Regions from separate parts of the Streptomyces sp. NPDC052023 genome, predicted to be linked through region 2. Evidence: riboswitches for the same ligand, from Rfam matches in the RefSeq annotation. Region 2 holds a riboswitch; each other region holds the start of a gene.
What was found. Region 2 has a riboswitch for cobalamin ahead of ACIHCM_RS30395 (cobalamin biosynthesis protein). Riboswitches for the same ligand answer to the same signal wherever they lie in the genome.

Region 1 (6,929 bases), on a different contig from region 2:
CCGCACGGCCTCCGCCCACCGGATCCTGGACTCCTCCGCCGGCCCACTGATCGCCGTGCGGCTCAACATCCTCACCCGCAAGACCCTCGGCGGCCTCCAGACGGACCTCTCCAGCCGCGTACTGAACGCCTCCGGTGGTCCGGTCCCCGGCCTGTACGCGGCCGGTGAGGTGGCGGGCTTCGGCGGAGGCGGCGTCCACGGATACCGGTCCCTGGAGGGGACCTTCCTCGGCGGCTGTCTCTTCTCCGGCCGTGCGGCGGGCCGGGCGGCAGCCGCGGCGACCGCGACCTGACAGGCCCGCTCCCGGGGGCCGGGGCGCGCGCGATCGCGCCCCGGCCTTTCGGGGCCGCCCGGTTCAGGAGGCGGGCAGCTCCGTGCGGACCGTGCGGGCCGCGGCCACCAGGTTCTCCAGGGACGCCCGGGTCTCCGGCCAGCCGCGGGTCTTCAGACCGCAGTCCGGGTTGACCCACAGCCGTTCGGCGGGGATGGCCTTCAGGCCGGTGCGCAGCAGTTCGGCGGCCTCCTCGGCGCTCGGGACGCGCGGGGAGTGGATGTCGTACACGCCGGGTCCGGCCTCGCGCGGGTAGCCGTGCGCGGCCAGTTCGCGGGCGACCTGCATGTGGGAACGGGCGGCTTCCAGGCTGATGACGTCCGCGTCGAGGTCGTCGATCGCCTGCACGATGTCCCCGAACTCGGCGTAGCACATGTGCGTGTGGACCTGGGTGTCCGGCCGAACGCCGCCGGTGGTGAGCCGGAACGCCTCCGTCGCCCACGCCAGGTAGGCGGCGTGGTCGGCCGAGCGCAGCGGCAGGGTCTCGCGCAGCGCCGGCTCGTCGACCTGGATGACGGAGGTCCCCGCCGCCTCCAGGTCGCCCACCTCGTCGCGCAGGGCGAGGGCGACCTGGCGTGCGGTGTCGCCGAGGGGCTGGTCGTCGCGGACGAAGGACCAGGCGAGCATGGTGACCGGCCCGGTGAGCATGCCCTTGACCGGACGGCCGGTGAGGGACTGGGCGTACGTCGTCCAGCGCACCGTCATCGGGTCGGGGCGGGAGATGTCGCCGGCCAGGATCGGCGGGCGGACGTACCGGGTGCCGTACGACTGGACCCAGCCGTGCTGGGTGGCGAGGTAGCCGGTGAGCTGCTCGGCGAAGTACTGGACCATGTCGTTGCGTTCGGGCTCGCCGTGCACGAGGACGTCGAGGCCGGTCTTCTCCTGGAAGGCGATCACTTCCTGGATCTCGGACTTGATGCGTTCCTCGTAGCCGGCGTCGTCGATCCGCCCGGCCCGCAGGTCGGCGCGGGCGGCGCGCAGCTCGCCGGTCTGCGGGAAGGAGCCGATGGTCGTGGTCGGCAGCAGGGGCAGGCCGAGGTGGGCGCGCTGGGCGGCGGCCCGCTCGGCGTAGGGCTGGGAGCGGCGGGCGTCGGCCTCCGTGACGGCGGCGGCGCGGGCGCGCACGGCCGGGTCATGGGTGATCGGCGAGCCGGCGCGGGACGCGAGGTCGGCACGGTTGGCGGCCAGCTCCGCCGTGATCGTGTCGGTGCCCTGGGCGAGGCCCTTGGCGAGAGTGACGACCTCGGCGGTCTTCTGCCGGGCGAAGGCGAGCCAGCGCAGGATCTGCGGCTCGATGTCCCGCTCCGGAGCGGTGTCCAGGGGCACGTGCAGCAGCGAGCAGGAGGCGGCCACGTCGACGCGGTCGGCCAGACCCAGCAGGGTGCCGAGGGTGGCCAGGGACTTCTCCAGGTCGTTGACCCAGATGTTGCGGCCGTTGACGACACCGGCGACGAGCCGCTTGCCCGGCAGACCACCGACGGCGGCGAGGGCGTCCAGGTGGGCGGCGGCGGCCTCGGTGAAGTCCAGCGCGAGTCCCTCGACGGGGGCCTTGGCCAGGACCGGCAGGGCGTCGCCGAGCCGGTCGAAGTACGAGGCGACGAGCAACTGGGGCCGGTCGGGCAGGGCGCCGAGCTCGCGGTAGGCGCGGGCCGCGGCGTTCAGTTCGGCGGGCGTGCGGTCCTGGACGAGGGCGGGCTCGTCGAGCTGAACCCACTCGGCGCCCGCCGCGCGCAGGTCGGCGAGGACCTCGGCGTACACCGGCAGGAGCCGGTCCAGCAGCGTGAGCGGCTCGAAGTCCGCGGGGACACCGGGCGCGGGCTTGGCGAGCAGCAGGTACGTGACGGGGCCGACGAGGACCGGGCGGGCCGTCAGACCCAGGGCGAGGGCCTCCTTCAGCTCGGCGACCTGCTTGGTGGAGTCGGCGGCGAACACGGTGTCCGGACCCAGTTCCGGCACCAGGTAGTGGTAGTTGGTGTCGAACCACTTCGTCATCTCCAGCGGCGCCACGTCCTGCGTGCCGCGGGCCATGGCGAAGTAGCCGTCGAGCGCGCCGGCGGTGACGGCCTCCCGGTGCCGGGCGGGGATCGCGCCGACCATCACGGTGGTGTCGAGAACGTGGTCGTAGTACGAGAAGTCGCCGGTCGGCACCTCGTGGATGCCGGCCTCGGCGAGCCGGCGCCAGTTGCCGGCTCGCAGCTCGGCGGCGGTGGCACGGAGGGCGTCGGCGGTGACGCGGCCCTTCCAGTAGCCCTCGATCGCCTTCTTCAGTTCCCGGTTCCGACCCTGGCGGGGGTAGCCGTACACGGTGGCCCGTGCTGCCGCGGCTGCGGACTTCGGTGTCACGGAGATCTCCTTCGCGAGATGAATCCCTGAGATCCCGGGGACGGGACGAGAACGCGAAGGGCGACGGAACCGGAAGGACCCGACCCCGCGCGGCAACGGCACGGTCGATCCGTCTGGTATGTACGCCGACCCGCCCTCGAGGTCACCGGGATGTCCGCGCACGAGGGTTCGCGCGCGGGCAGTTGGCAGGTCTTCGGACTCGCGGGCACGCCTCGTGTCGTACGAGACACCTACTGGCCGTCGCTTCCCAGGCCCACTTCCTCGGGCCCAGTGCGTATGACGGCGGTCGTTCCCACTCACCGCTGCGGGGCAGTCCCGGATTCCCACCGGGTTCCCTCTTACGACGCATCCCGCCTGGCGGACGGGGCGAACCAGCTGCGCGGACCACCCTACGCGGCGTCGCGCGGGTGGGGAGGGCAGGTCCGGCATTCGGATGGTGAAGTCGGACATGAGGAAGTCACGCACCCCGCGATGCCCGGGAACCAACCGCCCTCCGCTTCCGACACCTGTTCAGGAGCGAGGAGGTGGCATGGAAGGACTGGACGTCGTCATGCGCGAGGTCGCCTGCCGGCACGGCCGCGTGGAGGCCGTGCGGGGCGTCGACCTCGACATCGCGGCCGGCGGGCGGGTGGCGCTGACCGGTACCAACGGCTCGGGCAAGACCACGTTGCTGCGGGCCGTGCTCGGCCTGCACCGCCGGGCCGGCGGCCGGATCCTGGTGGGCGGCCGGGACACCCGCAGCGCGGCCGAGTGGGCGTGGCGGCGCCGGGCGTGCGCGTGGATTCCGCAGAAGCCGGCGGTCGGCCGGTTCCCGCTGCCGGCCAGGGAGTTGCTGGCCAGTGGCGGTGCGAAGGCCGAAGCGGTCGAGGCGGCGGCGAAGCTCGGCGTCGGGCAGCTCGTGGACCGGCCGTTGCACACCCTGTCCGGCGGCCAGCTGCAGCGGATGTATCTGGCGCGGGCGGTCGGCTGCGTCGCCGCGGGCGCCGGCGTGCTGCTGGCCGACGAACCCACCGCGGCACTCGACTTCGCCGGGCAGGAGGAGGCGGCCGACGTGCTGCTGTCCCTGCCGGTGACCGTCGTGGTCGTCACCCACGACCGGGCGCTGGCCGACCGCTGCGACCGGGTGCTGGAGATGGCCGCGGGCAGTCTGCGGGAGGTGCGGTGACCGCCCTGGCCGCGGCCGATGTCGGCCAGTTGCTGCAACTCGTTCCGGTCCAGCGCGCGGGTGCCGCCCTGCTGCTGGCGGCCGTGGGCCTGCCCGTGGTCGGCGTCGTGATCGTCGGCCTCGACATCATGCCGGTGCGGTTCGCCATGATGCATGTGGCGCTGCTCGGTATCGCGGTCGGTCTGCTGACCGGGCTCGACCCGATGCTGTGCGCGCTCCTCGCCTGCGCCCTCGCCGGAGCCGGGGTCGCGCCGCTGGCCCGCACTCCGGACGGGCTGTCGGGGGCGATGGGCCTGCTCATGAGCCTGGCGATCGCGGCGGCGCTGCTCGTGCTGGCGGTCTCCGGGGTCAACGCGGCGGGCGCGTTCGCCCTGCTGTGGGGATCGATCCTCTCCGTCGGCACGGCCGACCTGTGGGTGATCGGCGCCCTGGCCGTCGCCGTGCCGGCCCTGTTCTGGTGGCGGCGCCGCGACCTCGCCCTGCTGCTGTACGACCGTGAACTGGCCCTGTCCTCGGGCGTCCGGGTCGAGCGGCTCACCCTGGTGCTGCTCGTCCTGGTCGCGGTGGCCGTCGCCGGAGCCATCAAGCTCACCGGCGCGCTGCTCGTCGACGCCCTCACCCTGCTGCCCGCGCTCGCCGCCCGCCGCCTGGGCACCTCCCTGAAGTCCATCACCGCCTGGGCGGTCGGCATCGGGGTCGCCGTGAACCTCACCGGGTTCCTCGTCGCCCTCCGCTTCGACTGGCCGCCCGGGCCGGTCCTCGTCCTGACCGCCGGCGTGGTCGTCCTCGCCGTCCATCTCATACCCGAACGGAGAATCAGCTCATGGCGCGCACCCGCGTCCGCAACTCTTCCCTCCTCGCACTGACCCTGATCGCGGGGCTCGCCCTGACCTCGACCGGCTGCGGCGGCGACACCGAGTCCGGTTCGGCGCCGTCCGCGTCGTCCGGCGCCAAGGACTCCCCGCCGGTGGTCGTCGCCACCACCACCTGGGAGGCCGCCCTCGCCAAGGCGGCCGGCGCCGGGGACGTGCAGGTCATCGTCCCGCAGTCGGTGCAGCACGCCCCCGACTACGACCCCAGGCCCTCCGACCTCGTGGCGGTGGCGGACGCCGACTACGTCCTCTACGCGCCCTTCGAGCCGTACGCCGCGAAGATCAAGGAGGCGGCCGGTTCCGACGCCGAGCTGGTCGAGGTCGCTCTCGACAACGACGCGGACAAGGCGAAGGCCGAAGTCGCCCGTCTGGCGCAGCTGTTCGGAACCCAGGACGCCGCCGCACGGTGGACCGCCTCCTTCGACTCCGAGTACGCGGCGCTGCAGAAGGGCCTGAAGGCCAAGTGGCCGCAAGGCAAGCAGCCCACCGTCGTCGCCCAGGTGTTCACGACCTGGGCGGCGAAGCTGGCGGGCGCCGAACTCGCCGGTACCTTCGGGCCCGAGGCCGTGACGGCGAAGCAGCTGTCCGAGCTGTCGAGGACGAAGCCGCGACTCGTCCTGGACAACGCGCACATGACGACCGGCACGGTGCTGCCCGACTCGGGCGCCGAGCAGGTCGAGATCGTCAACTACCCGGGGACGGACCTCGACCTGCTGGCGGTCTACCGGGAAGCGGCGAAGACGGTGGAGACGGCGATGGCCGCCTCGTAACGGCGTCGCGTCACGCACCGAGGGGGCCGCCCGGCGCGGGCGGCCCCCTCAGCGCGTGACGGACTCAGCCGGCCGGAGCCAGCGGCCGCTCCGGGCCCGGCTGCGTGGCGAATCGTTCCCGCAGTGCGGCACGGTCCGGCTTGCCCGCCGGGGTGAGCGGCAACTCCGCGACGACCAGCAGCCGTTCGGGGTGCTTGCGCCGCTCCAGTCCCCGCGCGTCGAGGTGGGCGCACAGCTCGGCCAGCGTGGGCGTGCGACCCTCGCGCGGGACCACGCACGCCGCGAGCCGCTCGCCCATCAGCGGATCGGGCACGCCGACGCACACCACGTCCCGGACCAGCGGATGGCTCGCCAGCTCGATCTCCACCTCCGCCGGGCTGATGTTGGCCCCGCCACGGATCACCACGTCCTTGAGCCGCCCGACGATCCGCAGCACGCCGTCCTTCTGGAGCAGCCCGAGGTCGCCGGTGCGCACCCAGCCGTCGTCGGTGCGGTAGCGGGCGTCGAGGTCCGGGGCGGCGACATAGCACAGCGGGGTCATCGGGCCGCGGGCCACTATCTCGCCGACCGTGCCGCTCGGCAGCTCCCGCAGTTCGCGGGTGCCGGGCGAGGCGATCCGGATGTCGGCCACGCGCGGGTCGGGGTGGCCCGCGACGACGCCGGGCCCGTCACCTCCCGGTACCTCGGCGGCCAGCCCCGTATGGCAGTTGACGCCGTCGGCCGAGCCGTACAGGTTGACGACCGGGCAGCCGAAGACGCGTCCCGCCTCCTCGGCTGTGGCCTCGTCCAGCGGGGAGCCGCCGACCACGAGCGCGGTGGGCGGGGTGAACTCGGGGTGGCCGCCCTCGGCGACGCGGTCCAGCATCATCCGGATCATCGTCGGCACGCCGAGGACATGGGTCGGCTCGTGCTCGGCGAGGGCCTGGAGCGCGGCCTCGGGCGTGAAGTGGTCGAGCAGCACGAGGGTGCCGCCGTGCCGGGCGAGCGCCACGGCGGTGCCGTTGCTGCCGAACGCGGAGGCCAGCGGCACCAGGAACAGGCAGCGCGGCGGCTGCCCGCCGGTCATCAGGGAGGCGAGGAAGTTGCCGCGCCCGCCCGCCAGCGCGTTGTGCGAATACGCCACCATCTTCGGTTCGGCCTCGGACCCGGACGAGACGAGGATGCGCGCGGCGGAGTCCGGGTGCGGGCGGGCCGGGGCGAAGGTCCTGGGGTCCGTGCGCAGCAGCTCGGACAGTGCCACCGCACCCTCGGGCACGGTGCCGGGCCCGGCGGCCACGACGGTGCGCAGCGCGGGCAGTTCACCGGCCAGGGCGAGCAGACCGGCCGCGTGCCGGTTGCCCCGGTGCTCGGTGGCCGCGATGACCGCGACCGCCTCCGATCTGGAGAGCAGCGACGCCGCCTCCCGCCCGCCGCGCCCCACCGGGAAGGGCAGCGCCACGGCTCCCAGC
Region 2 (6,929 bases):
AAGGGCGTTGGCGCCCCGCGCCTCGATCGCCTCGCACAGGGTGTCGACGAAGGCGGTGTTGCCGCTGAGCTCGTGGGCCCGGTAGAAGAGCACCCCGACGGTGGGACGGCCCTCCTCGAACGCACGGGCGCCGCGGACGCCGTACTGGGGCATCTTCTGCGGCTCGTCGAAGCCCTCACCCGTCAGCAGGACGGTGTCCGACAGGAACCGCGCCAGCTCGGTGAGGTTGGCGGGCCCGCCCTCGACGAGATAGCGCAGCGCCTCCGCCACGACACCGGCGGGCACGGACGACTCGGCCATCAGCTCGGCGTCCGGCACGGCCTCCCCGCCGAGCAGCACGGTCGGAATCCCCGACGCCCTGAGCGCGGCCAGCCCGTCCTCCCAGGCCCGCTTGCCGCCCAGCAGCCGTACGACGGCGATGTCGGCGCCCTCGATCAGCGCGGGCAGCTCGCCGGCGGCGTCGACGCGGGTCGGGTTGCCGATCCGGTAGGAGGCGCCGGAGGCACGGGCCGCCAGCAGATCGGTGTCGGCGGTGGACAACAACAACACAGTGCTCATGCGGGCGCTCCCGGTGGAATGAAAGGCAGTCCTTGCGGCGCGCCCGACTCGATGAGCCGCCACAGCGCGTCCGTGTCCGCGTGCTGTTCGATCAGGTCGCCGAGCCGGTCGAGTTGCTCCTCGCGCAGCGCGGCGAAGGAGGTGCCGGGCGCCGGCACGAACCGGCGGCCCGCGGCGGCGGCCACCTCCCGCAGGAACGCCCGCCGGAAACCGTCCGACTCCAGCGAGCCGTGCCAGTGAGTACCCCAGGTCTGCCCGGCCCGGCACCCGTCCAGGAAGGGATCGCCGCCGGTGACCTCGGCGACGCCGTGATGGATCTCGTACCCCTCGACGGGCTCGCCGAGAGCCTCGCCGGCCGGCCGGGCGAGGGTCTTCTCCCGGGCGAACCGCACCCGCAGGGGCAGGATGCCCAGCCCGTCGACCCGGCCGCGGCGGCTTTCCACGTCGTCCTCGATGTGCTCGCCGAGGATCTGGAAGCCACCGCAGATGCCCAGAACGGGCCGCTGCTCGGCGGCCCTTCGGGCGAGGGCAGCCGCCAGCCCCCGCTCCCGCAGCCACTCCAGCGCCCGTACGGTCCCGCGGGTCCCGGGTATCACCACGAGGTCCGCGTCCGCGAGTTCCTCCGGCCGGTCCACGAACCGCACCACGACGCCGGGTTCGGCGGCGAGGGCGTCCACGTCCGTGAAGTTGGACATCAGCGGCAGGGCGCACACGGCGACGCGCAGCACGTCCTCGCCGACGGGCGGCGCGACGACGGACTCGCGTACCGTCCCTCGCATCGAGACCCGCAGCCCGTCCTCCTCGTCGATGCCGAGCCCGTGCCGGTAGGGCAGCACGCCGTACGTCCGCCGCCCGGTGAGCGACCTGAGCATGTCCAGCCCCGGCTCCAGCAGCGAGACGTCGCCGCGGAACTTGTTGACGAGGAACCCGGCGACGCACCTCTGGTCCTCGGGTGACAACAGGGCCACGGTCCCGAAGAACGAGGCGAAGACACCGCCGCGGTCGATGTCGCCGACCACGAGCACGGGAAGCCGGGCGTTGCGGGCGATCCCCATGTTCACGATGTCGGTCCGCCGCAGATTGATCTCGGCCGGGCTCCCGGCCCCCTCACAGATCACCGCGTCATACGTGCCCCGCAACTCGGCGAGACAGTCGAGCACGGTGCCCAGCAACGCCTGCTGCCGCCCGCCGTGGTAGCCCCGCGCGCTCATCTCCCCGACCGGCCTGCCCAGCAGCACCACCTGGCTGCTGCGCTCCCCGCCCGGCTTGAGCAGCACGGGATTCATCAGCGCGGTCGGCTCCACCCGGCACGCCTGCGCCTGCATGGCCTGCGCCCGCCCGATCTCGGCGCCCTCGCGGGTGACGAACGAATTCAGCGACATGTTCTGCGCCTTGAAGGGCGCGACCTTGACGCCCTGCCGCACCAGCCAGCGGCAGATCCCGGCGGTGACGACGCTCTTGCCGGCGTCGGAGGTGGTCCCGGCGACCAGCAGCCCGCGGCCGGTCATACGCCCCTCCCCGGCAGCCGCCCCCGCAGCCACGCGCCGGCAGCGCCGGCTCCCAGCGCCAGCCAGCTCACCCGCCGGGACAACCGGACGGCCCGCTCGATGTCGCCCACTTCCACCCCACGCCCCCCACCGTTCAGCACCGGCCGGTGCTCGACCCGTCCCGCATACGACGACGTCCCCCCGAGCCGCACCCCCAACGCCCCCGCGAACGACGCCTCCGCGGGCCCGGCATTGGGGCTCGGGTGCTTCGCGGCGTCAGCCCGCCAGGCCCGCACGGCCCCGCGCGGATCGCCGCCCGCCAGCACGGCGAGCGAGGCGGTCAGCCGCGCACCCGGCCACCCCGCGAGATCGTCGAGCCGGGCGGAAGCCCACCCGTACCTGCGGTAGCGCGGCGACTTGTGCCCCACCATCGCGTCCAGCGTGTTCACCGCCCGGAACCCGAGCAGCCCCGGCACCCCGCCGACGGCGCCCCACACCAGCGCCCCGACCACGGCATCGGACGTGTTCTCCGCGACGGACTCCACCACCGCCCGCGCGATCTCCTGCGCGTCGAGGCTCTGCGGGTCCCGGCCGCACAGATGCGGCAGCCGCGCCCGCGCCGCCTCGACGTCCCCCGCCTGAAGGGCCCGCCCGACGGCGCGGGCCTCCCGCCCGAGCGAGGTCCCGCCGACGACGGCCCAGGTGGCGACGCCGGTCAGCGCGACGGAAGCGGCGGGGGAGGACCGTACGGCCCGGCGGGCGGCGGCGCCCAGCGCCACGGCGCCACCGGCACACACGGCGGCGTGCAGCGCGCCCCACCCGCGGTGGTCGCGCCACAGCAGCCGTTCCACGGCCCCGGCGGCCCGGCCGAACGCGGCGACCGGATGCCCCCGGCGGGGGTCGCCGAGGAGAAGGTCGCCGAGGAGTCCGGCGGCGGCGCCGTACGCGTACACGCGATCGGCACGCACGGGGGGCTCAGCCGGCTGCGTCGAAGGGCACAGATCCGGTACGGGACTTCAGTGCACTGCCTGGCATCGCGATATGTCCTCACTCAGGGTGTCCACGCCCTGGTTCGACGAGACCGGAGGCGAGAGTTCCTGGCTCCCGGGGAGGTACCTCCCCGGTCACAGTGGCGGGACCGCGCCGGATTCGCACCGGACTTCCTCTTCTGCCGCCGTACATGGCCCCGGAAGTCCACCACGGGGCGAGAACAGCCGTCAACTTGCCGTTGACCTGCGGCGGGACGATTGTGCTGCGGCCCACACGGCACGGGCGACACCGGTCTCACCCACGCCGCGCCCGCCCTCGCCGCACACGGCGAAGCGCCCCGCCCGGGGCCCTCGTGGAGGGCGCCGCGCGGGGCGCGAGAACGTGGCCGGACGAGTGCGCAGCGCCGTCAGGCGACGATCAGATAGATCCCGTAGCCCACGGCCACCGCGCACGCGGCGAACGCGGCGTACGCGCCGGTGACCGCGAGCGCCGCCGACTCCCCCTGCTCCGCCGCCCGTTCGCGTCGCGACAGACCGGCCACGCCGAGGGTGAACAGGCCCACCAAGGCCACGGTGACCACGAGGCTGACGCCGAAGACGGAGCCGAGAGCCGCCCAGTCGATCTTCATGTTGCTGCTGCTTCCTTCAGTGACCTCAGGCTCAGACGGTGGCCTGAGAGGGCGTCGGCTCCGAGGCCGTCTTCTGTGCGGGGATCGTCGCCGTGAGGCCGTCCACGGGGGTGCCGGCCGGCGGCGGCGTCACCGCGGCCATCGCCGCCGTCACCACACCGGCGGGCTCCCCGGCCTCGTCGTTGACGTTCGTGTGGTCCACGACCTCGCGACGGGAGATCTTCCAGATCGCGGCGCTGGAGACGACCAGGAAGACCGCGACCACGGCGGTGCCCCAGGGACCGAAGCCCGTCACCCACTCGGCGATCGCGCCGACCAGCGCGGCGGCCGGGAGCGTCAGACCCCAGGCGACGAACATCCGGGTGGCGGTGGACCAGCGGACCACGCCGCCCTTGCGGCCCAGGCCCGCGCCCATCACCGCACCGGAGACCGAGTGCGTGGTGGAGAGCGAGAAGCCCAGGTGGGAGGAGGCCAGGATGACCGTCGCGGCACTGGTCTGCGCCGCGAAGCCCTGCTGCGGCTGAAGGTCCGTCAGGCCCTTGCCCATGGTCCGGATGATGCGCCAGCCGCCGAGGTAGGTGCCGAGCGCGATGGCGATGCCCGCGGAGAGGATGACCCACAGGGGCGGGTCGGAGTCGGGGGCGAGGGTGCCGCCCGCGACCAGGGCGAGGGTGATGATGCCCATCGTCTTCTGTGCGTCGTTGGTGCCGTGCGCCAGCGAGACCAGGCCCGCCGAGGCGATCTGCCCGGCGCGGTAACCCTTCGCGGAGGCCTTCCCGTCGGCCTTCCTGCCGAGCGTGTACGTCAGCCTGGTGGCGAGCATGGCCGCGATGCCCGCCACCAGCGGGGCGGCGATCGCCGGGATCAGCACCTTGGTGACCAGCACGTCGCCGTGCACGGCACCGACGCCGGCCGAGGCGACCGTGGCGCCGATCAGGCCGCCCATCAGCGCGTGCGAGGAGGAGGACGGCAGGCCGACCAGCCAGGTCAGCAGGTTCCACAGGATCGCGCCGACCAGTGCGGCGAAGATGACCTCGGGACGGATGCCGCTCTCGTCGACCAGGCCCTTGGAGATCGTGTTGGCGACCTCCACGGAGAGGAAGGCGCCGACCAGGTTGAGGACGGCGGACATGGCCACCGCGACCTTGGGTCTGAGGGCACCCGTCGAGATGGTGGTGGCCATCGCGTTCGCGGTGTCGTGGAAACCGTTCGTGAAGTCGAACGCGAGAGCGGTTACCACCACAATCGCGAGGATCAGCGAGATGCCTTCCATTTACCCAGGCAATCGTTCGAGGTCATTGGCTGGACGAACGTAGGTAACCTAAGTGAACGAAAGGTGAACTGAGAGGGGCTTGCTGGTGTCCGTGGGAGGGGGTCGTTGCACCCTCGGGGCTCACGGCACCCGGTCCCGTACCGCCGGCCCCGGATTCCGTAAGGCCGGAGGCCCTTCGCCGGCCGCTCGAGCCGGGTCATGGACGCGTGGAAAGAGAGAATGGTCACCCGGCAGGGCGCCGCCCGGTCGCCCGGCGGACAGTGGGGTTCCCCCCTGCCCTCGCGCCCGCACCGGGACAGGCCGAAGCCCGCCTGGCAGGATCGCGGCATGGCTGAACAGCGTGGAGAGCGGCGGAATGTCCGAAATGTCCGGGACGTCCACGGCTGCGCGCAGGGGGCGCCGGAATCGCGGGGGAGCGGTGTGCCGGACGAGGAGGCCCGGGCCTGGGAGGAACTCGTGGCCACCGCGCGCCGGACCGTGTCCGAGGGCCTGGTCGCCGGAACGTCCGGCAACGTCTCCGTACGTGTCGGCGACACGGTCCTCGTCACCCCGTCGGGTGTCCCCTACGACCGGCTAGGGCCGGACGACATCACCGGCGTGAGCCCCGACGGGCGGCAGGTGCGCGGCACGCTCGTACCGACGAGCGAACTGCCCATGCATCTCGCCGTCTACCGCACCACCGACGCCCGCGCCGTCGTCCACACCCACGCCGTGCACGCCACCGCCGTCTCCACGCTCGTCCCGGAACTCCCGCTGATCCACTACATGGCCGGCGCGCTCGGCGGCCCCGTCCGGGTCGCCCCCTACGCGACGTACGGCACCGAGGAGTTGGCCGAGAACATGCTCCGCGCCCTCGCAGGCCGCTCCGGCTGCCTCCTGCAGAACCACGGCACCGTCACCTACGGCACGACCCTGGCCCAGGCATACGACCGCACGGCCCAGCTGGAGTGGATGTGCCGCCTGTGGCTGGCGGCCTCCTCCGTGCCGGGCCTGACGCCGTCCCTGCTGTCGCAGGAGCAGCTGAAGGAGGCGGGTGAGCGGCTGCGGGGGTACGGGCAGCGAGGCTGAGCGCATGCGGGCGCCCCTCGCTACCACCCGGAGCGCCCCCCTTCCCTTTCCACGCGCCAGGTCGCATCCCCCAGCCCTGCGCCAGTCGCATCCCCCCGTCCGGCCGTTCCGCTGGCCGCCGGACGAGCCGGACAGGACACTGGAGCCGTGCGCACTGTCAAAGCGACGGCCGCTGCCGTCACCGCCATGACGGTGGTCGGCGCCGCAGCGGTGGCCGCCGGCCGGTTCGCCAGCGACGCCGCGCTGAAGGCGCCGCCCGGCCGGCCACTGCCCACCGAACCCCGGCTCACCGTGCACGGCACGGCCGCGGGCCGCGTCACCCTCACCCGCGCCCTCGCCTCCCTGCGCCCCGGCAACTACGGCCTCGCGGGCAACGGCTCCCACGCGGTCGTCGGCCCCGTCCTGGACTCCGCCCCGCATCCGCCCGACTCCGTCGTACGCCGCCTGGAACGCGTCACCCACGGCACCCTGGAGCCCGGCGACAAGGTCTGGCTCACCCCGGGGCTGCACATCGGAGACCCCGGCACGGCGCTCGGCCTGGACCACACCGACGTCGAGATCCCCGGCGAACTCGGGCCCCTGCCCGCCTGGTTCGTGCCCGGCGCCCGGGACACCTGGGTCGTCATGGCACACGGCCTGGGCACCGGCCGGGAACACCCCATGAATCTCATGACCTTCCTGCACGGCCTGCGCTTCCCCGTTCTCGACCTCGCCTACCGGGGCGACCCCGGCGCCCCCCGCTCCCCGAACGGCCTGAACCATCTCGGCGAGACCGAGTGGCGCGACCTGGACGCGGCGGTCCGCCACGCCACGGCCCAGGGTGCGGCACGTGTCGTCCTGTACGGCTGGTCCACCGGCGCCACCATGGCTCTGCGCACTGCCGCGCACTCCTCGGTACGGGACCGCATCAGCGGGCTCGTCCTCG
Region 3 (6,929 bases), on a different contig from region 2:
GGCGCTCGATGTACTGGGCCTGGCCGCCGTCCCGGTGCGGCGGCACCACCATCCGCCGGGCGATCTTGTTGGCCACCTCCGGCCCCTGCTCCTTGCGCACGATGTGCAGACAGGCGTCGATGCCCGCGGCCGTGCCGGCGGAGGTGATCACCGGGTCCTCGTCGACGTACAGCACGTCGGGCTCGACGACCGCCCGGGGATACTGCCGCTCCAGCTCGTCGGCGTGCCGCCAGTGCACGGCGCACCGCCGACCGTCCAGCAGCCCGGCGGCGCCCAGCACGAAGACCCCGGAGCACACGCTGAGCACTCGTGCGCCCCGGTCGACTCCCCGGCGCAGGGCGTCGAGCAACTCGGGCGGGAAGGTCCGCGTCTCGTAGCAGGAGCCGGCCGGCACGGCGATCAGGTCGGCTGTCTCCAGGCGGTCCAGCCCGTGCTCGACCTGCATGGAGAAGCCGGCGTTCGACCGCAGTTGGGGCCCCTCGGCGGAGGTGACCGCGAAGTCGTACACCGGCAGTCCGTCGTCGCTCCGGTCGATGCCGAAGACCTCGCAGACGACGCCGAGCTCGAAGGGGTTCACACCGTCGACGAGGACGGCTGCCACGTTCTGGAGCATGTGCCCAGTGTGCCTCAGCGGTGGCAGTAAATCGAGGGTCTACGGCAGTCCTGCCACTGTCGGTAAGGAGTATCCGGCGCGAGAGTGGTGTCATGAACGCGAACCACATCGAAGCCCTCATCGGAATGCTGGCCGTGGCCGGACTCTTCGCGGTCATGGTCCTCCCCGCCCTCATCGGCATCGCGCACGAGCGACGCGTCGACCGGGAGATCAGGGAGGCCCAGGACCGCTTCAGGGAGAAGGAGGATCAGAAGTCCTCGTCCAGGTCGACCGTGCCCTCCACGGCGACCTGGTACGCGGAGGGACGCCGCTCGAAGAAGTTGGTCAGCTCCTGAACCCCCTGAAGCTCCATGAAGGAGAAGGGGTTCTCGGAGCCGTAGACCGGGGCGAAGCCGAGGCGCGTCAGGCGCTGGTCGGCGACGCACTCCAGGTACTGCCGCATCGAGTCGGTGTTCATGCCCGGGAGGCCGTCACCACAGAGGTCGCGCGCGAACTGCAGCTCGGCCTCGACGGCCTCCCGCAGCATGCCGGTGACCTGCTGCTGGAGCTCGTCGTCGAAGAGGTCCGGCTCCTCCTTGCGGACGGTGTCGACCACGTCGAACGCGAAGCTCATGTGCATGGTCTCGTCGCGGAACACCCAGTTGGTGCCGGTCGCCAGGCCGTGCAGCAGACCCCGGCTGCGGAACCAGTAGACGTACGCGAAGGCGCCGTAGAAGAACAGGCCCTCGATGCACGCGGCGAAGCAGATGAGGTTGAGCAGGAAGCGGCGGCGGTCGGCCTTGGACTCCAGGCGGTCCAGCTTCTCGACCTCATTGATCCACTTGAAGCAGAACCCGGCCTTCTCGCGGATGGACGGGATGTTCTCGACGGCGTCGAAGGCCGCCGCCCGGTCCTGCGGGTCGGGGAGGTAGGTGTCCAGCAGGGTCAGGTAGAACTGGACGTGCACCGCCTCCTCGAACAGCTGGCGGCTCAGGTAGAGCCGTGCCTCGGGGGAGTTGATGTGCTTGTACAGCGTCAGCACCAGGTTGTTCGCCACGATCGAGTCGCCCGTCGCGAAGAACGCCACGAGGCGGCCGATCAGGTGCTGCTCCTCCGGGGAGAGCTTCGCGAGGTCGGCGACGTCCGAGTGGAGGTCGACCTCCTCCACGGTCCAGGTGTTCTTGATGGCGTCCCGGTAGCGCTCGTAGAAGTCCGGGTAGCGCATCGGACGCAGAGTCAGCTCGAAGCCGGGGTCGAGAAGGTTCTGGGAACGGCTGGACATTACTGGCAGGCCTCGCAGGACTCGGGGTTTTCCAGGGAGCAGGCGACCGCTTCGGGCTCGGGCGTCGCCTGTACGGGGATGGTGGCTCGGTCTTGTGCCTGGGCCGCGCGGGCGATCCGGGTCGCCGGGCGTGAGCGCAGGTAGTACGTCGTCTTCAGGCCCGACTTCCAGGCGTAGGCGTACATCGAGGAGAGCTTGCCGATGGTCGGCGTCTCCAGGAAGAGGTTCAGCGACTGGGCCTGGTCGAGGTACGGGGTCCGCGCGGCCGCCATGTCGATGAGCCCGCGCTGCGGGATCTCCCACGCCGTGCGGTAGAGCCGCCGTACGTCCTCGGGGATCCAGGCGAACTCCTGCACCGAGCCGTTCGCCTCGCGCAGCGCCTCACGGGTGCGGGCGTCCCAGACGCCGAGCGCCTTCAGCTCCTGCACCAGGTAGGAGTTGACCTGGAGGAACTCGCCGGACAGCGTCTCACGCTTGAAGAGGTTCGAGACCTGCGGCTCGATGCACTCGTAGACACCGGCGATCGAGGCGATCGTCGCGGTGGGGGCGATGGCCAGCAGCAGGGAGTTGCGCATGCCGACCGCGGCGATCCGCTCGCGCAGGGCGGCCCAGCGCTCCGGCCAGGCCGGCTCGACGCCGTAGTGGTCGGGGTGGAGCACCCCACGGGCGGCGCGGGTCTTGTCCCACGCCGGCAGCGGCCCGTTGCGCTCGGCGAGGTCGGCGGACGCCTCGTACGCGGCGAGCATGACGCGCTCGGCGATGCGGGTGGAGAGGGCCTTGGCCTCGGGCGAGTCGAACGGCAGCCGCAGCTTGAAGAAGACGTCCTGCAGGCCCATCGCGCCGAGGCCGACCGGCCGCCACCGGGAGTTGGAGCGGCCCGCCTCCTCGGTCGGGTAGAAGTTGATGTCGACGACGCGGTCGAGGAACGTGACGGCGGTGCGGACGGTCGCGTCGAGCCGCTCCCAGTCGATGTCGTCGTCCACGACGAACGCGCCCAGGTTGACCGAGCCCAGGTTGCAGACGGCCGTCTCCCCGTCGCTCGTGACCTCCAGGATCTCCGTGCAGAGGTTCGAGGAGTGGATGACGTGGCCGGGCTCGGCGGTCTGGTTGGCGGTGCGGTTGGCGGCGTCCTTGAAGGTCATCCAGCCGTTGCCGGTCTGCGCGAGGGTGCGCATCATCCGGCCGTACAGCTCGCGGGCGGGCAGCGTCTTCTTCGCCAGGCCCTTCTCCTCGGCCGCGCGGTACGCGGCGTCGAACTCCTCGCCCCACAGGTCGACCAGCTCGGGAACGTCCGACGGCGAGAACAGCGACCACGGCGCGTCCGCGTTCACCCGGCGCATGAACTCGTCCGGGATCCAGTGCGCGAGGTTGAGGTTGTGCGTACGGCGGGCGTCCTCACCGGTGTTGTCCCGCAGCTCCAGGAACTCCTCGATGTCGGAGTGCCACGTCTCCAGGTAGACGGCGGCCGCGCCCTTGCGCCGGCCGCCCTGGTTCACGGCGGCGACCGAGGCGTCCAGCGTCTTCAGGAACGGGACGATGCCGTTGGAGTGGCCGTTGGTGCCGCGGATCAGCGAGCCACGGGAACGGATCCGGGAGTACGACAGCCCGATGCCCCCGGCGTGCTTGGAGAGCCGGGCGACCTGGTGGTAGCGGTCGTAGATGGAGTCCAGCTCGTCCAGGGGGGAGTCCAGGAGGTAGCAGGACGACATCTGGGGGTGGCGGGTGCCGGAGTTGAAGAGGGTCGGGGAGGAGGGGAGGTAGTCCAGGCGGCTCATGAGCCTGTAGAGCGCGGCGACTTCGTCCACCGACCGGGGGGTGTCGTCCTCGGCGAGACCGGCGGCGACGCGCAGCATGAAGTGCTGGGGCGTCTCGACGACCTTGCGGGTGATCGGGTGCCGGAGCAGATAGCGGCTGTGCAGCGTGCGCAGGCCGAAATAGCCGAAGCGGTCGTCGCCGGCCGGGTCGATCAGGGCGTCGAGGCGGTCGGCGTGCAGGCGCACGAAGCCGGCCGTGCGGTCGGCGATGAGGCCTTCCCGGTGCCCCACGGCGACGGACTCCGTGAAGGTCGTGACGCCCTGGGAGGCGGCTTCGGCGGCGATGGAGACGGTCAGCAGCCGGGCGGCGAGCCGGGAGTAGGCGGGGTCCTCGGAGATGAGGCCGGCGGCGGCCTCCGTCGCCAGCTCCCGCAGCTCGGTCTCGTCGGCCCGCGCGGAGCGGCCGCGCAGCGAAGCGGCGGCGACCCGGCCGGGGTCGGCGTCAGGGAGGTCGGCGGTCAGCTCGGTCAGGGTCCGCAGCAGCGCGGTTCCGGGACCGTCGGATTCCACTTCCACCGTTGTCGCTTCGGCCGGTGCGGCTGGCGCGATGGTCACGTGGGGCTCTCCCTCGCTCGGCACGGGGGCCTCGCCGAGGGCAGGGGGCAGCACACGAGCGCACGGGGCGTCGCGTCCACCGGCCCATTCCACGAGACCCGGACGTCAGGACACCCGGACCGGTTGGCCGGGCGCACTGTCGGCAGGTCCTCGGACTGACTCCTGTGCACAGACATGCACAAGTACACCGTTGCGGGACAGTTCCGGATTCGCACCGGATTCCCCTGCGGCGACAGCGAGCATGAGCATACATCTAGTGCCGGGTGCCGATGGCGCCCCCATATGTTGTGTCGCCGATGACTTCAGAGCGTCAACTCGTAGGTGAGGAGCGTGATGTCGTCCAGCTCGGGGAGGGGGTTCCAGTCGCGGTCGGGTGTGCGGGTGAAGCCGAGGCGTTCGTAGATGCGGTGGGCCGTGTGCATGGTGCGCTGGGTGGAGAGGACGATGCCGGTGCAGCCGTCCGTGGTGCGTGCGCGGTCGATGCAGGCGCGTACGAGTGCCTCGCCCACGCCTCGGCCGCGGGCCTCCCGGGCGACGGCCAGCATGCGGATCTCGGCCTCCGCGGGGCGGGCTATGTCGGCCATGGGGCCGCCGGACGGGACGAAGGTCACGCCGCCGAGGACACGGCCGTTCTGTGCGGCCACCAGGACTTCGGCTGCGGCGGCCCGTTTGGCGACGTCCCTGAGTTCACCGAGGTATTCGTCGCTCTCGCCGAAGTCGAGCAGGCCGTCCTGGAGGTAGGCCTGGGCTGTGATGTCGCCGAGGGTGGCGTAGTCGGTGGGCAGTGCGGGGCGGATGACGAAGTCCATGGGGGGAGTGTGCACGACAGCGGGCCGCCGTTGTGCTTGATGCCGGCGGCCCGCTGCGGGTCGTGGGGGGTGTCGCGCCCGGGCGGCGGAGCCGCATATCGCTACAGTCCCCGGCCCCTTGAGGGGCGTTGTGCTCGCGTTCCCTAGTGACTCGCTCCCGCGGTCGCCGGCGGCAGTTCCACCTGGACGCCGGGGTCGCCCGCGTCCGCCGTGTAGTCCTCGGGCCTGGTCTCGTCGACGCCCTCAGGGGCCTTCACGGCCTTCAGGACGAAGGTGAGGACCACCGTGACCACCAGGTTCAGGACGAACGCCGTGAGGCCGATGTAGCCGATCTCACCGATGCCGGGGATCTCCGCCGACGAGCCGCCGAAGTGCTTCTGCGTCGGGGAGGCGACGCCGTACGCGGCGACCGTGCCGTAGATCATGCCGACCGCCCAGCCGGCCAGCAGGGCCCAGCGGTGGAACCAGCGCGTGAACAGGCCGCCGACCAGGGCGGGCATGGTCTGGAGGATCCAGATGCCGCCCAGCAGCTGGAAGTTGATGGCGACCGTCTTGTCCATGCCCAGGACGAAGACGAGCGCGCCGACCTTCACCAGCAGCGACACCAGCTTGGAGACCTTGGTCTCCTGCGCGGGTGTGGCGTCCGGCTTGAGGAAGTCCTTGTAGATGTTGCGGGTGAAGAGGTTGGCCGCCGCGATCGACATGATGGCCGCCGGGACCAGCGCGCCGATGCCGATCGCCGCGAACGCGACGCCGGTGAACCAGTCCGGGAACATGTTCTCGAAGAGCTGGGGGATCGCCAGCTGGCCGTTCTCCACCTTGACGCCGGCCGCGATCGCCATGAAGCCGAGCAGGCCCAGCAGGCCCAGCATCAGCGAGTACAGCGGCAGGATCGTGGAGTTGCGGCGGATCACGTCCCTGCTGCGGCTGGAGAGCACCGCCGTGACGCTGTGCGGGTACATGAACAGCGCGAGCGCCGAGCCCAGCGCCAGCGTGGCGTACGTCCACTGCGAGGCCGCGTTCGGCACGAGCCCGCCCGCACCGGCCGCCTCGTACTTGTCGCTCGCCGCGCTGAAGATGTCGTCGAAGCCGCCCAGCTTGATGGGGATGTAGATGATGGCGACGGCGATGACGATGTAGATCAGCGCGTCCTTGACGAACGCGATCAGGGCCGGCGCCCGCAGACCCGACGAGTACGTGTACGCCGCCAGCACGCCGAAGGCGATCAGCAGCGGCAGGTCCTTGATGAACCAGTTGGTGTCCTCGCCGCCGCCGATGCCCATCACGTCCAGCACGGCCTGGATGCCGACGAGCTGGAGCGCGATGTACGGCATGGTCGCGAGGATGCCGGTGACCGCCACCGCCAGGGACAGGCCCTTGGAACCGAAGCGGCCGCGGACGAAGTCCGAGGTGGTGACGTAACCGTGCTTGTGCGAGACCGACCACAGGCGCGGCAGGAAGACGAACATCATCGGGTAGATGAGGATCGTGTACGGGACGGCGAAGAATCCGGCCGCGCCCGCCGCGTAGATCGCCGCCGGCACGGCGACGAAGGTGTACGCCGTGTAGAGGTCGCCGCCGAGCAGGAACCAGGTGATCCAGGTGCCGAACGACCGGCCGCCCAGGCCCCATTCGTCGAGGCTGTGCTCGTTCTCGGCCTTGCGCCAGCGCGCGGCCAGGAAGCCCATCACCGTGACGGCGAGGAAGAAGAGGATGAAGACGGCGAGTGCGACGCCGTTCACGCCGTCCTTCATGCTCCGGCACCCCCCTGAGCCTTGCGGGCGCGCTGGTCACGCTGCCACAGCCAGTACGCGATCATGGTGAGGCCGGTGGAGATCACGACCCAGGCCATCTGGTACCAGTAGAAGAACGGGATG
Region 4 (6,929 bases), on a different contig from region 2:
CCCTGGACCGCCCGTTGACGGCCAGGGACCTCGACGCCGTCGCCGCCGGCCGCAAGGTCTACCTGGGCCACCTCTCCGGGCACGCGTGCCTCGTCAACACGGCGGTCCTTCAGGGACTGCCGGCGGGCGCGGCCGGCGCCGACGGTTTCCTCGTCGAGGGCGCGATGGGAGCAGCCCTGCGGTCCCGGCCGCCGCACTCCCTCGACGAACTGGCGGCGGCCGTCGCACGCGCGGCCCGCGTCTGCCGCTCCGAGGGCGTGACCGCCTGCGCCGAAGCGGGCGTCGGCGCCCGCCTGTTCCGCCACAGCCCGATCGAGGCGGCGGCCTACCAGCTCGCCCACGACACCGGCCGCCTGCCGATACGCGTGCAGCTCATGGTGGCGGCCGACGCCCTCGATCCCGTACGCGCCGCCCCCGAGGACACCACGGCCCGCGCCCTCACCCTCGGCCTGCGCACCGGCTTCGGCGGCGGCGCCCTCTCCCTGGGGGCGCTGAAGATCTTCACCGACGGCGGGATGATGGCCCGTACGGCCGCCCTGACCAGCCCCTATCGCGGGACCAGCACCTCCGGCCAACTCCAGGCAGATCCCGAGGAGTTGGTGGAGACCATCGTGGCGGGGCACCGCGCGGGCTGGCAGCTGGCGATCCACGCCATCGGCGACCGGGCGGTGGACGTCGCCCTGGACGGCCTGGAGCGGGCGCAGCGGCTGCTGCCCCGCCCCCAGGCACGTCACCGCATCGAACACGCGGGCCTGGTTCGCCCCGACCAGCTGCCCCGGCTGGCCGCGCTCGGCGTCACCGTCGTGATCCAGCCGAACTTCCTGCGCTACTACGGGGACGACTACGCCACGGTCATGGGTGACGACAGGGCCGGCTGGCTCTACCGCGGCCGGGGCTTCCTCGACCACGGCGTCCGTGTGGTGGGCAGCTCGGACCGCCCGGTCGCCGACGGCGCGCCGCTGCGGGCCGTGCAGTTCATGGTCGAACGGGCCTCGCAGTCGGGCCGGGTCATCGGCCCCGAGGAGCCGGTCACCGTGGACGAGGCCCTGCGGGCCTACACCGTCGACGCCGCCCACGCCTGCCACTGGGAGGCCGACGCCGGCAGCCTCACCCCGGGCAAGCGGGCCGACCTCGTCGTGCTCGGCGACGACCCGTACCGGGTGGACCCCTCCCGGATCGCGGACATCGAGGTGCTGCGGACCTTCCTGGCGGGCGAGGACGGGCTCTGACCGGAGGGCCGGAACACCCCGTCCCGCCCGCCACGCCGGCCGCCACACCACGGCACCCCGCCCTCCGCGCCGCCGCGCCGCCCGCGCACTAGCCTGCGGTCATGGGACTCGGCCTGCTGTTCGCGCTGTGCGCCGCCGTCTTCATGGGGACGGCGACGGTGTTCCAGGCGCTCGGGGCGCGGCGGGTTGCTCCCGGAGGCGCCGGCGCGGCGGTGCGGGCCACCTGGCAGTGGCCGTTCGTCGCCGGAGTCGCGCTCGACACACTGGGATTCGGTGCCGAGCTGTTCTCGCTGCGCTCGGTCCCGCTCTTCCTGGTCGAGGCGGCGGTCGCCGGGGCGCTGGCCGTCACCGCGATCGTCTCGGCGCTGGTGCTGCGCATCCGGCTGCGACGGGTGGAGTGGGCCGCCGTCGCCGCGGTGTGCGGCGGGCTCGCGGTGATGGCGATCGCCGCGGGGCGCGAGACCGGCGGGGACGGCGACCTGAGAATGCGGCTCGCGGTACTGGTGGGCTCGGTGGGACTCGCCCTGGTGAGCTGGGCACTGGCGCCGCGCCTGCGGAACGTGCGCCACCGCGCGGCCGTGCTGGGCGGGCTGGCGGGAGTCAGCTTCGGAGTGACGGCCGTCGCGGCCCGGCTGCTGCCGGGGCTGTCCCTGCCCGGTCTGCTCGCCGATCCTTCGGTCTACGCCGTGATCCTGTCCGGGATCACCGGCTATCTGCTGCTGATCGAGGCCCTCCAGTCCGGTTCGGTCACCTCCGCCACCGCGGCGATGGTCATCGGGGAGACCGTCTGGCCCGCCCTGTTCGGCATCATCTGGCTGGGGGACACCACCCGCCACGGGCTCGCGCCGCTGGCCGTCGCCGGTTTCGCGGCCTCCATCGCGGGAGCCCTCGCGCTGGCCCGCTTCGGTGAGGCGGAGGAGCACGCGTCCTAGGGTCCCGCCCGGAGCCGCCGTGTCCGCACCTCGTTCCCCGTGCTGCCGCGTTCCCGTCACGCCTGATCAGCTCCACCGGACCCGCATGGCGGCCCAGATGCTCATTCGTGCTCGCAACAGGCTCTCTTCGAGCAACTATTGACACCCCGTCGTCCGCTCGACAAAGTCGTTCGGCAACAGGAGCAGTCGGCCACCCACAAGGGAGCGTTCAGCGCCATGCATGAAATCCCTGCTGTCTCACGCCGTACTCTCATGGGCGGGGCCCTGGCCTCCGGTGCCGTCGTCGCGGGGCTCGGCACCACGGCAGCCGCCGCACCGGCCAGCGCCGCACCGGACGCCGCCCACGCGGCCGCAGACACCCCGCCGGCCCGGCGGCCCGGCCAGAAGTCAATGATCAACGTCCCCTTCGACACGTACCGGACGGTCCGCGTCGCCCTGATCGGCCTGGGCAACCGGGGCCACGGCATGGCCTCGGGGTGGGCCGCCGTCCCCGGCTGCACCGTGACGGCCGTCTGCGACATCCGCCCCGACCGCGCCAGACGAACCGCCGACAAACTGGTCTCCGAAGGCAGGCCCCGTCCCGCCGAGTACGGCGGCTCCGCCGACGCCTACGCGCGCATGCTGCGCCGCGAGGACATCGACCTCGTCTACGTCGCCACCCCTTGGGAGTTCCACTACGAACAGGGCCGCGCGGCCCTGCTGTCCGGCAGGCACGCCATCGTCGAACTGCCCGTCGCCACCGAGCTGCGCGAGCTGTGGGACCTCGTCGACACCAGCGAGCGGACCCGCCGGCACCTGTTCCTGTCCGAGAACTGCTCCTACGGCCGCAACGAGCTGGCGATGCTCAAGATGGCCCACGACGGCCTCTTCGGCGACGTCACCAACGGACACGGCGGCTATCTGCACGACCTGCGCGAACTGCTGTTCTCCGACACGTACTACACCGACTCCTGGCGGCGGTTGTGGCACACCCGCAGCACCGCGTCGTTCTACCCCATGCACGGTCTCGCCCCGATCGCCGCGGCCATGGACATCAACCGCGGCGACCGCTTCACCACACTGCGGGCCACCGCCACCGAACCCCGCGGTCTCGCCGACTACCGCGCGCGGTTCGTCCCGCGGTCGCACCCCAGCTGGAAGGAGACGTACATCAACGGTGACCTGGTCACCTGCCTGATCGACACCGCCCAGGGCCGGGTGATCCGCGCCGAGCACGAGGTCAGCTCGCCGCGCCCGTACAGCCGTATCAACTCGCTGGCCGGCAGCCGTGGCATCTTCGAGGACTACGCCGGGGTCACCTCCGCCGGCGGTGGCCGCATCTACGTGGAGCCCGATCACAGCGGCCACACCTGGCGGTCGTTCGACGCGTACCTCAAGGAGTTCGACCACTGGCTGTGGCAGAAGATCGGTGACGATGCGGAGAACAACGGCGGCCACGGCGGGATGGACTACGTCCTGCAGTGGCGCACCGTCCAGCAGATGCGCGCCGGGCTCGTCCCCGACATGGACGTGTACGACGCCGCCGCCTGGTGCTCCCCGGTCCCGCTGAGCGTCATGTCCCTCGCGGTGGGCGGCCGGCCGGTCGCCGTGCCGGACTTCACCCGTGGCTCCTGGGTCAACCGCCGCACAGGTCTCGACTCACGCCCCACCGACATGCCGCCGGTCAGCTGAGCGGGCTCCCTCCCACCACACCACAGCAGCGCGCAGCGCGCCGCCCGGTCGATGCCGACGGGGCGGCGCGTTTCGCATGCCGCCCGCCGGTCGTGTGCAGCACTTCACCCTGCCCAACGCTGCCGCGGGCGTATGAGATGACGAGTCCGTCTGACATGATGTGCCGCGAAAAGGCGACGGCGGAACGAGGAAGCCGGTGAGAATCCGGCGCGGTCCCGCCACTGTGATCGGCGAGCGGATCCCGAACGACCACTGCCCGCATGCGGGTGGGAAGGACGGGACGAGCACTGACCCGAGAGCCAGGAGACTCACGCGGTCGCCTCCTCGACGTGACCGGGGCGGATTTCCCCGGGGAGGAGGGCTCGTTGTGACGCCTGCTGAGACGTCACGGGACGGCACCGTGCCGTGCCGGGTCGTGGTCTGCCGTGACTGCTGCTGCGGCAGCCCGAAGGTGACCGGTGTGGACCACGAGGCGCAGGTCCTGCGGCTCGCCGAGGACGCCCCGGTCCGCATCACCGGCTGTCTCGACGTGTGCGACCAGGCGAACGTCGTCGTCGTGCAGCCCTCGTCCGCGGGGCGTGCCGCCGGAGGCCGGCCGGTCTGGCTCGGGCTCGTCAACGACTCCGCCGCGACCGAGGACGTCGCCGCCTGGGTACGGGCGGGCGGCCCGGGCCTCGCGGCGCTTCCGGACATCCTGGACCTCTACGTCTTCACCCCGCCCCGGCGTGCCCGGTCCGGGGCGCTCGGGACGCCCGCTCCCGGCCCGGCGGCCTGACGGCCGCAGAACCGTTCGCCGTCACCGCCCGCCGCTCACACCCGCCGTACCCGGGGCGTCCACGAACGGCCGTACCCGGCCGATTTCCCGGACCGCACCGCGCACTGTTCCGCGTTCCACCCTCCGGTGAGAGGACCACTCCATGATGGGCAAGCGCCCGCTCCCCCTGCTGCCGGCTCTGGCCGCCGCGGCCCTGCTGATGTCCGGCTGCGGTGGCGGCTCCACCCGGGACGACGCCGCGCAGGCGGGTCCCACCGCCGAGGGCTTCCCGGTCACGCTGTCCAACTGCGGGGTGAAGACGACGTATCAGCGGCCCCCGCAGCGGGCCGTGTCGCTGAACCAGCACGCCACCGAGGTCATGCTGGCGCTCGGCCTGGAGAAGTCGATGGTGGGCACGGCGTACCTCGACGACAGGATCCTCCCCGAATATCAGGACGCCTACGACAACATCAAGGTCATCGCCGAGGAGTACCCGTCCTTCGAGACGCTGCTGTCCGCCGAACCCGACTTCGCCTACGGCGGGTTCGCCAGCACCTTCGACGAGAAGGAGGGCCGCAGCCGCGACGCCCTGTCCCAGGCGGGCATCAACTCCTACCTGAACATCGAGGAGTGCCCGTCCGGACCCGTCACCATGGCCACGATGGACCGGGAGATCCGTAACGTGGCCAAGATCTTCGGGGTGCCGGACCGGGCGGAAGCGGAACTGAAGAAGCTCCACTCCACCCTGGACACGGTCGAGGACGAACTCGCCGGGGTCACCCCGGTCAAGCTCTTCGTGTACGACAGCGGCGACAAGACCGCCTTCACCGCGGGCGGCGCGGGCATCGGCAACGAGATGATCGAGCAGGCCGGCGGCGTGAACCTCTTCGCCGACCTCGACAAGGCATTCGGCGACGTGTCGTTCGAGCAGGTCGCCGAGCGCGCGCCCGAAGTCGTCGTGATCTACGACTACGGCGACCAGCCGGTGGCGGACAAGAAGAAGTTCCTGCTGGCCAACCCGGCGCTGAAGGACGTACCCGCCATCAAGAACAAGCGGTTCGCGGTACTGCCGCTGTCGTCCACCGTGCTCGGCGTCCGGGTGCCGGCCGGCGTGGAGTCCCTGGCGCGCCAGCTCCACCCGGACCGCTTCAAGTGAGCGGCGCCGCCGACGTCACGGGCGTGACCGACGAGAGCGGTACCGCGCAGGCCGGCCCGCGAAAGCCGGTCGAGGCCGCCGCCGTCCGGCGCGGCACCAGGCTTCCCTACCCCCTCGTCCTGGTGCTGCTGGCCGCGCTGGTGGTGCTCGCGGCCACCTTCGGCATCGCCGCCGGTTCCATCAGCGTCCCGGCCGACCAGGTCTGGGGCATCCTCCTGCACCGCGTGCATCCGGCGCTGGCCGATCCGGTCTGGACGCCGGTCCGCGAGACGATCGTCGTCGACGTACGGCTGCCCCGGGTGCTGCTGTCCGGCGTGGTGGGCGCGGGCCTCGCGGTGTGCGGGATGGCCCTTCAGGCGCTGGTGCGCAACCCCCTCGCGGACCCGATGCTGCTCGGGGTGTCGTCCGGCGCCTCCGTCGGCGCGGTGCTGGTCGTGGTCTTCCACCTCACCCTGTTCGGCGTGTTCTCGCTGCCGGTCGCCGCGTTCCTCGGCGCGCTGGCCGCACTCGTCGCCGTCTACTTCCTGGCCCGGTCCGGCGGGCGGATGACCACGGTGCGGCTGGTGCTGGCGGGTGTGGCGACGGCCGAGGTGCTCTCCGCGCTCGCCAGCTTCCTGGTGGTCACCTCCAACGACCCGCACAAGACGCAGTCGGCGCTGCGCTGGATGCTCGGCGGACTGGCGGGCACCACCTGGGCGGTCGTGTGGATCCCCGTCGGCGCGGTCCTCCTCGGCACGGCGGTCCTGCTCGGCGTCTGCCGGTCCCTGAACCTGCTGCTCGCGGGGGAGGAGGCCGCCGCGGCGCTCGGCCTGGACGTGCACCGCTTCCGGGCCGCGTTGTTCACCCTGGTCGCCGTCATGATCGGCACGATCGTCGCGGTCAGCGGCCAGATCGGCTTCGTCGGCCTGATCATGCCCCATGTGGTGCGGCTGCTCGTCGGCGCCGACCACCGCCGGTCGCTGCCCGCCGCGGCACTGCTCGGCGCGGCCTTCCTGATCGCCGCCGATCTCGCGGCGCGCACCGTGATGAGTCCCGAGGAGATCCCGGTGGGCATCCTCACCGCCCTGGTCGGCGGCCCCTTCTTCCTGTGGCTGATGCGAAGGAGGACCGCATGACGGAGACGGTCATGGCCAAGTCCGGTGCCACGGCCGTGGCGGCGCCCGGCACGCTGGCGGTGGAGGACGTCT

Region 1: linked by a shared signal. The riboswitch ahead of metE (5-methyltetrahydropteroyltriglutamate--homocysteine S-methyltransferase) and the one ahead of ACIHCM_RS30395 (cobalamin biosynthesis protein) in region 2 are both predicted to bind cobalamin.
Region 3: linked by a shared signal. The riboswitch ahead of ACIHCM_RS23765 (ribonucleoside-diphosphate reductase subunit alpha) and the one ahead of ACIHCM_RS30395 (cobalamin biosynthesis protein) in region 2 are both predicted to bind cobalamin.
Region 4: linked by a shared signal. The riboswitch ahead of ACIHCM_RS14380 ((2Fe-2S) ferredoxin domain-containing protein) and the one ahead of ACIHCM_RS30395 (cobalamin biosynthesis protein) in region 2 are both predicted to bind cobalamin.

Annotation. Positions count from the first base shown of each region.
Region 1 covers NZ_JBIUBW010000005.1:401,007-407,935, forward strand. The annotation lists gene ACIHCM_RS14410 (FAD-binding dehydrogenase) at 1-292, shown strand, start outside; gene metE (5-methyltetrahydropteroyltriglutamate--homocysteine S-methyltransferase) at 356-2,674, opposite strand; cobalamin riboswitch at 2,841-3,065, opposite strand; gene ACIHCM_RS14420 (ATP-binding cassette domain-containing protein) at 3,204-3,839, shown strand; gene ACIHCM_RS14425 (metal ABC transporter permease) at 3,836-4,705, shown strand; gene ACIHCM_RS14430 (metal ABC transporter solute-binding protein, Zn/Mn family) at 4,663-5,481, shown strand; gene ACIHCM_RS14435 (class I adenylate-forming enzyme family protein) at 5,546-6,929, opposite strand, start outside.
Region 2 covers NZ_JBIUBW010000020.1:93,633-100,561, forward strand. The annotation lists gene cobN (cobaltochelatase subunit CobN) at 1-558, opposite strand, end outside; gene ACIHCM_RS30390 (cobyric acid synthase) at 555-2,066, opposite strand; gene ACIHCM_RS30395 (cobalamin biosynthesis protein) at 2,063-3,013, opposite strand; cobalamin riboswitch at 3,114-3,259, opposite strand; gene ACIHCM_RS30400 (hypothetical protein) at 3,442-3,663, opposite strand; gene ACIHCM_RS30405 (anion permease) at 3,695-4,936, opposite strand; gene ACIHCM_RS30410 (class II aldolase/adducin family protein) at 5,264-6,004, shown strand; gene ACIHCM_RS30415 (alpha/beta hydrolase) at 6,152-6,929, shown strand, end outside.
Region 3 covers NZ_JBIUBW010000012.1:114,935-121,863, reverse strand. The annotation lists gene ACIHCM_RS23780 (GlxA family transcriptional regulator) at 1-613, opposite strand, end outside; gene ACIHCM_RS23775 (hypothetical protein) at 706-948, shown strand; gene ACIHCM_RS23770 (ribonucleotide-diphosphate reductase subunit beta) at 861-1,874, opposite strand; gene ACIHCM_RS23765 (ribonucleoside-diphosphate reductase subunit alpha) at 1,874-4,243, opposite strand; cobalamin riboswitch at 4,367-4,529, opposite strand; gene ACIHCM_RS23760 (GNAT family N-acetyltransferase) at 4,546-5,052, opposite strand; gene mctP (monocarboxylate uptake permease MctP) at 5,196-6,806, opposite strand; gene ACIHCM_RS23750 (DUF3311 domain-containing protein) at 6,803-6,929, opposite strand, start outside.
Region 4 covers NZ_JBIUBW010000005.1:390,675-397,603, forward strand. The annotation lists gene ACIHCM_RS14365 (amidohydrolase) at 1-1,229, shown strand, start outside; gene ACIHCM_RS14370 (hypothetical protein) at 1,331-2,161, shown strand; gene ACIHCM_RS14375 (Gfo/Idh/MocA family protein) at 2,378-3,832, shown strand; cobalamin riboswitch at 3,974-4,163, shown strand; gene ACIHCM_RS14380 ((2Fe-2S) ferredoxin domain-containing protein) at 4,200-4,607, shown strand; gene ACIHCM_RS14385 (ABC transporter substrate-binding protein) at 4,750-5,742, shown strand; gene ACIHCM_RS14390 (FecCD family ABC transporter permease) at 5,862-6,857, shown strand; gene ACIHCM_RS14395 (ABC transporter ATP-binding protein) at 6,854-6,929, shown strand, end outside.